Regions from separate parts of the Citricoccus muralis genome, predicted to be linked through region 1. Evidence: predicted binding sites of a transcription regulator. Region 1 holds the regulator's gene; each other region holds the start of a gene.
What was found. Region 1 encodes LexA, which represses DNA repair genes until DNA is damaged. Its sites were predicted from a motif close to TCGAACANNTGTTCGA; they were not measured.

Region 2: the regulator LexA is predicted to act here: its motif matches at 1,163-1,178, upstream of uvrA (excinuclease ABC subunit UvrA).
Region 3: the regulator LexA is predicted to act here: its motif matches at 856-871, upstream of P8192_RS12875 (HNH endonuclease signature motif containing protein).

What each region holds. Positions count from the first base shown of each region.
Region 1 is NZ_CP121252.1:1,275,310-1,277,577, forward strand. It holds gene P8192_RS05850 (ATP-dependent DNA helicase) at 1-795, shown strand, start outside; gene lexA (transcriptional repressor LexA) at 889-1,647, opposite strand; gene P8192_RS05860 (LysM peptidoglycan-binding domain-containing protein) at 1,882-2,232, shown strand; gene P8192_RS05865 (histidinol-phosphate transaminase) at 2,261-2,268, shown strand, end outside.
Region 2 is NZ_CP121252.1:1,649,316-1,651,583, reverse strand. It holds gene uvrA (excinuclease ABC subunit UvrA) at 1-1,058, opposite strand, end outside; gene P8192_RS07555 (MBL fold metallo-hydrolase) at 1,276-1,971, shown strand; gene P8192_RS07550 (methyltransferase domain-containing protein) at 1,995-2,268, opposite strand, start outside.
Region 3 is NZ_CP121252.1:2,800,536-2,802,803, reverse strand. It holds gene P8192_RS12885 (CoA transferase subunit A) at 1-227, opposite strand, end outside; gene P8192_RS12880 (hypothetical protein) at 301-675, opposite strand; gene P8192_RS12875 (HNH endonuclease signature motif containing protein) at 956-2,268, shown strand, end outside.

The DNA of each region.
Region 1 (2,268 bases):
TCCGGAAGGCTGCGTGAGAACCTTCTGCAAGACACGACGACGATTCTTACGTCGGCAACGTTGACGGTCGGGGACTCATTCGGGCCCATCGCTGGAGATCTAGGATTCTCGGGGTCCGGTGGACCGGAATGGACGGGCATTGACGTGGGTAGCCCCTTCGAATACGCCAAGCAAGGCATTCTCTACGTGGCTGAGAAACTGCCTAAACCAAGTCGCCTCACCTCGCCGACGACGTACGACGAACTAGAGGCGTTGTTGCGAGCTTCTCAGGGTGGAGCATTGTGTCTCTTCTCTTCGCGCCGGGCGGCCGAGGACGCGGCTCATGAGTTGCGTCGGCGGTTGGGGCCAAATCCACAGATTCTCTGCCAGGGCGACTCCACGCTGTCCGCATTGATCAAACAATTCGCGGAAGAGGAAGATACCTGCCTTTTCGGCACGATGTCCCTCTGGCAAGGCGTGGACGTCCCCGGACGCTCCTGCCGTCTGGTGGTGGTGGACAGACTGCCGTTCCCACGTCCTGATGACCCACTGTCCGAGGCTCGTACACGAGACGTTGCGCAGCGCGGGGGCAACGGTTTCATCCAAGTCTCAGCGACTCATGCTGCGGTCCGACTCGCTCAGGGCGTGGGTCGACTCATCCGGTCGGCTAATGACCGAGGTGTCGTGGCGATCCTTGACTCGCGGCTTCATCATGCCCGCTATGGAAAGTATATCCGGTCAGCCCTGCCGGACTTTTGGTACACGACGGAACAGGACACTGTGCTCGGCGCCCTCGGTCGCCTCGCGAAGGTCTAAATACGGTGAGCGATCATGACGCAACAGGGGCCCAACGACGAAAACGTCGTTGGGCCCCTGTCGTTTTATCGGCGGGCTATATCGCCGATAGCGTCAGATGGATCGAAGGACGGACACAACTTTTCCCATGATGGTGGCGTGGTCGCCCAAGATGGGCTCGTACGCGGTGTTCTGAGGCAGCAACCAGGTATGGCCATCGCGCTGGCGGAAAGTCTTCACCGTTGCTTCTTCATCGAGTAAGGCGGCAACGATGTCGCCGTTGGTGGCGCTGTTCTGCTTGCGTACCACGACCCAGTCGCCATGGCAGATAGCGGCATCCACCATCGAGTCTCCGGTGACTTTGAGCATGAACAGGTCCCCATCACCAGTTAGCAACTTGGGGAGGGCGATGACATCTTCGATATGCTGATCAGCCAACACTGGCCCTCCGGCGGCAATGCGCCCCACCAAGGGAACCATGACGTTGTGAGAGTCGATTTCGCGGCTAAAGGGAAGCTGCAACTCATCGGTGTCAATCTCCTGGGCCGAATCTGACTCATTGCCCAGGAGATTTCCGTCTTCATCGCGAAGAATCTCGATGGCCCGGGGGATACGAGGATCTCGGCGGATGTACCCGTACTCGGTGAGCTTCTTGAGCTGGTACGTCACGGATGAGAGAGACAGCAACTCCGTCCCCTTGCCGATCTCACGCATCGACGGTGGATAGCCAGTCTTCGCGATGGCTCGTCGTAGGTAATTGAGCACTTGTCGCTGCCGCTGCGTCAGCTTCTTAACGCTGTATACCGCGAAGTTCTGCTCGTGACCGTCTGGAGTCGATGAACTCATGGGGCTCTCCGTTCTTATCGTGTCCATGGCCGCTGATGGACTCTGTTTCGCAGTCAAGACGCCGGGACATCCGGTGACCGATTCGCAGGGTCAAGGCGATCCGTACTTCAAGGCTACAGCATTCTTCGAACAAGTTCAAAGATCTGTACGAGAAATATCTTGCATCCGGTCGAAAGGCTGTGCTAGAAAAGATGTACGAACTTAGAACGGTCGATCGAGTCGAAAGAAGTGGGCCGTTCGAAATGAGAGGACAGTGGAATCATGAGCATCGCTACGCAAAACCAGGGAAGCAGCGGCATTTGCCTGACTCGACGCGGTCGATTTGTTCTACGAACACTTCCCCTCATTATTTTGATGGCCCTGATCGTTGCAGCGGCCCTGATCGGGGATCTGTTCGGTTCTTCAGCGAACGCGTCGAACTCCGGTCTGCCCTCGGGTGCAATCGAATACACTGTCGGATACGGCGACACCCTCTGGGGGATCGCGGGACAGGTTGATCTCGATGCACCCCGCGCTGAGATTGTTCAGCGCATCGGTGACCTGAACCAGCTCGCAGGATCGGATATTAATGTCGGCGATACGCTCTTCGTTCCCGCGTCACCGGGGAACTGAAGGTCAACGTCGGATCTAGACTGTGTGCGTGACTCC
Region 2 (2,268 bases), 370 kb from region 1:
GACTTGCCGATGGACCACGGGGCGATGGCCCCGCCTTCCAGAGAGAGGTCTTCGTCCGGAATGACGAGTTCCTCATCCACCTGGAGCTGAGAGCCAATACCCGTGCAGGTTGAGCAAGCGCCAAACGGGTTGTTGAAGGAGAACGAGCGCGGTTCAATCTCGTCAATGGTCTGTTCGTGTCCATTCGGGCAAGACAGGTTCTCCGAGAATGAGCGGTACTTGGGTTGGCCGTCGGCATCAACGGCGTGGAACTCTCCCGCATTGGCACGATCTGGGTCGACGGTGGCTTCGATGTCCACGAAATCCACGACGACGAGCCCCTCGGCCAGCTTCAGCGCCGTCTCAATCGAATCGGTGAGCCGCTGACGGATACCGTCCTTCATTGCCAAACGGTCGATGACCACAGCAATGGTGTGTTTGATCTGCTTCTTCAGCTTCGGCGGATCCGTGAGTTGCACGATCTCGCCGTCGACAATGGCACGGGAAAAGCCTTGCGTAGACAGGCTGGAGAACAGGTCCACGAACTCGCCCTTACGACCGCGCACCACCGGCGCGAGCACCTGGAATCGAGTTTTCGTGGGCAACTCAGAAAGCTGATCAACGATCTGCTGTGGCGACTGGCGTTTCGCAGGTTCCCCGCATTCGGGACAATGCGGTACGCCGATACGCGCCCACAGCAGACGCATATAGTCGAAAACCTCGGTAATCGTGCCGACGGTTGAACGCGGGTTGCGGTTGGTCGATTTTTGGTCGATCGAGACTGCCGGAGACAAGCCCTCGATGAAGTCGACGGCCGGCTTGTCTACCCGGCCCAAAAACATACGCGCATACGACGACAGCGATTCCACATAGCGCCGCTGGCCTTCGGCGAAAATCGTGTCGAAAGCCAATGATGATTTTCCGGAACCGGATAGGCCGGTAAAAACGACCATGGAGTCGCGTGGAATATCTAGGTTGACGTTCTTCAAGTTGTGTTCGCGTGCCCCTTGGACGACGATCCGGTCGTGCGTGGCACTCCCCCGACGACTCGCAGGCGCACCCTCCGGGCGGGAAGCCAGGGCCGCTGAGTCGGTATCAAGTGATGGAGTGGTTGAGACAGTCACAGCGTGATCCTCGCATCGATAAAGAAGTGGAACAACATCTACTGTATGCCAGCAAGACTTCGAACGCACATTCGAGCACGTGCTGTGGTGCTGTCGTTCGCTAACAGCACACCGCCGGACGGAGCGCAGGCCAGCTAGTCAGGGCGGCTGATCCATCTCTACACTGAGTCTCATGTCTTCGTCAGCCCACAGCACCGCCGGCCCCATCACTGTCGTCCAGGATCTTCCTGAAGTAACGATCCGGACACGTTCGGTGTCGTCGATGGACAACAACGTCTATCTGATCACGTCGAAGACCTCGGGAACCCAGGTGCTGATTGATGCTGCGGACGACCCGGCCGCCATCATGGAACTCCTTGCCTCGGCAGCGGTGGACACGCCCTGCCACACCACCCTGGCCGTCATCATCACCACTCACCAGCACTGGGACCATGTGCGTGCGCTGGCCGAGGTGTCCGAACAGACCCAGACCTCAACGGCCGCGGGAACCGCGGACGCGGATGCAATTCAGGAACAAACATCGGTGACGCCGAAGGTGCTGTTGAATCACGGCGACGCCGCCCATTTTGATGGGATCTCGTTAGACATCATCGGGCTTCGGGGCCACACTCCCGGTTCGGTCGCCTTGGCCTTTGTTCCCGACGCCGATGCACCTACCGTGCTGTTCACGGGCGACTCGCTGTTTCCCGGTGGTGTAGGAAATACGCAGAACGATTCAGTGCGGTTCACGCAGCTCTTCGACGATGTCACGTCCCGGATTTTCGACGTCTATGACGACGACACCATCGTGCTGCCCGGCCACGGCGCGAGCACCACGCTCGGCCAAGAACGGCCACACTTAGACGAATGGCGGGCCCGCGGCTGGTAGGTCGCCCGCCAACCACTCTCGTCTCAGATCTGGTAGTCGAGCACTTTCTGACCGACCACGAAGACGCGACGCATTGAGAAGACCGTGAGCGTGGTTCCGTCGGGTGCCTCATAGGGCGGATAAGCCCGCAACATCGCTTCCCGGTATTCCCGTGTGTACTGCTCTTCGAGCCGAGTTCCGTCGCGTTCATCTGCGGCAGCGAGCCCTTGGAGGACGGGGCGCAATGCAGCACCACGAACCCAGGCGTAGACTGGTTCCTCCCCCAGCAGCGACTGCAAATAGGTGGTCTCCCAGACA
Region 3 (2,268 bases), 1.5 Mb from region 1:
GTCATCTTCGCGATGCGGCCGGCGCTGAGCAGGATGCCCAGGCCCCAGCCGTCCACGCCGCAGTTGTTCGAAACGATGGACAGGTTCCCGGCGCCCTGCTCGAGGAGCGCCTCAATGAGCTGGATCGGGTTTCCGGAGAGCCCGAACCCGGAGACGGCGAGCGAGGCGCCGTCGGGAATGTCGGCCACAGCCTCCGCGGCGGAGGCAACGGTCTTGTCGAGTGTCATGGTGTGATTCCTCTTCTCTCGGTACTGGCCACGATACTGGTCCGCGCCGTCCGAGGGGATGTTGGGGAGACGATCAGCTGGCGGACCAGTCGCCGTCCTCGCTGGATCCGCTCGACATGACAGTATTGGCCGGGCTGTCGAAGTGCTCGCCCGCGGCCATCAGGCGACGACGACGGTACTCCAGCCACAGCAGGCCGCCGCCGAAAATCAGTGCGCCGCCCATCAGGCCCATGCCTGGGCCAGGGAAGGACTCGATGCCGAAGAACTGGCCGGGAATGATGTTCTGCACCTGCGGGGAGCCGGGCAGCGCCGTCATCGTGAAGGTGAAGATGCCCAGAGCGATGGTGCCCGGAATGAGCCGTCGCGGGATGTCCGTCACCCGGAAGAGCTCGCAGGCCAGCGGGTACATCACGAACGCGACGATGAACAGGCTGATGCGCAAGAGCATGGCGTCTCCTCGTTGAAGGTGCGGGTGGAGATTTTCGACTCACACCAGACTGCGGGGCACGGTGTGATCTGCGCACATTCGCTTCTTCAATGTCGGCTCCGTACTTTCGTGGTCACCTACAAACCCCGACCAAGCCCCGACCCTCTTGGTGTACTTGCGAATGTTTCACTCACGGCAACATCGTACACTTGTCTTAAGGTGCCATCGACGTGTAGGTTGAAATTACGGGAACAGGAAAGCGAAGAGCACGTGGTCGTGAACTGGGCGAGGAGGCGAGGGGATGACGGCATTGGCAGAGGAGCAGCTCCTTGATCTCACTCAGCTCACCGATTCCCAAATGCTGGCCGCCCTTGCTACCTTGCCCCTGCATCGCCAGTTGGGTCTCGCGCAGCGCATCGTTGCGGAGGTGCGTGACGTCGTCGTCGAACCCTCCTCGATTCAGCGGTTCGAGAGTCTCAACTCGCACGGCGATGATGAGCAACCACTGGACTGGGGCACGCTGTGGGCTACCGGATCTTTCGACGACGATGCGCCGGCGTCGGGAAGTCCCTGCGCCGCCGGGGCAGAGCGGGTCCACCCCGACGAGTCTGACGACCTCCCTTGGCTGCCCGCGGTAGTGCGCGCGGCTGAAGACTTGCGGCGCAGTGCCGATGCGGTGAATTCCGCGCTCGCCGCTCACGTGGATCGGTCCTTCTCCCTGCGTGCGACTCGCTATGAACGGCTCGGCATTCCGGAGAAGGAAACCGACTACACCGGCGCCCCGGCGTATCTGGCCGAGCTGATCGGAGTGTCAAAGAGCGTCGCCCGGACGCGGGTGAAGGCCGGTCAGCATCTGCTTCCGCGCCCGCTGCCTGGTGCGCTCGCGGAGGTCACCGATTCTGCCGCACCGCGTTATCGCCACACCGGCCGCGCCTACACTTCTGGATCCGTCGCGCCGGAGAACGCCCAGCGCATCACCAGTTCCCTCCAGGAGGTGGTCACCTACGGCCGGCGCTGTAAAGTGCCTCAGGAGAAGGTGAATCTGGCCATCGCCTCGGGTGATAAGTTCCTGGCGGGGCAGGTCAGCATTGGTACGGCAGAGGAATTCCGCGACCTTTGCGCCACTTGGGTCGAGCGCACCAAGGCCCTGCTGGACCAGGACGGCGTGCCACCGGAAGAGAATGGCAAGCCACCCGCTCACGGTCTGAGCTACCTGGGGCGCAACGCCGACGGGTTGCATGAGTGGAAGATGCGCCTCAATGATGTCCTGCACGAGTTGCTGGCGTCCCTGACCTCGGCCGCCACGAATCCGCGGTCGCTCACCGTCAAGGAGCGCGCCCAAGCACTCGATGCCCTGTTCGAGCGCTACCAAGCTGAAGTAGGGCTGAACGGCGACGACGCTCCCGCGGATTCTGCTGCAGATTCGAGCTCCGCTGGGCTTGCGGTCGAGCCCGATGCCGGAACCGACGAAACCACAGGGGCTGATTCCAACACCGGACCCGACGCGCAGTCCGGAACGGAAGATGATGGTTTCCGCCTCGAGCCGGGCAACGTTGCCCTCGACCCACTCGATCCGGAGTTCACACCGCCGGACCCCTGGGCGACGCCCGAACA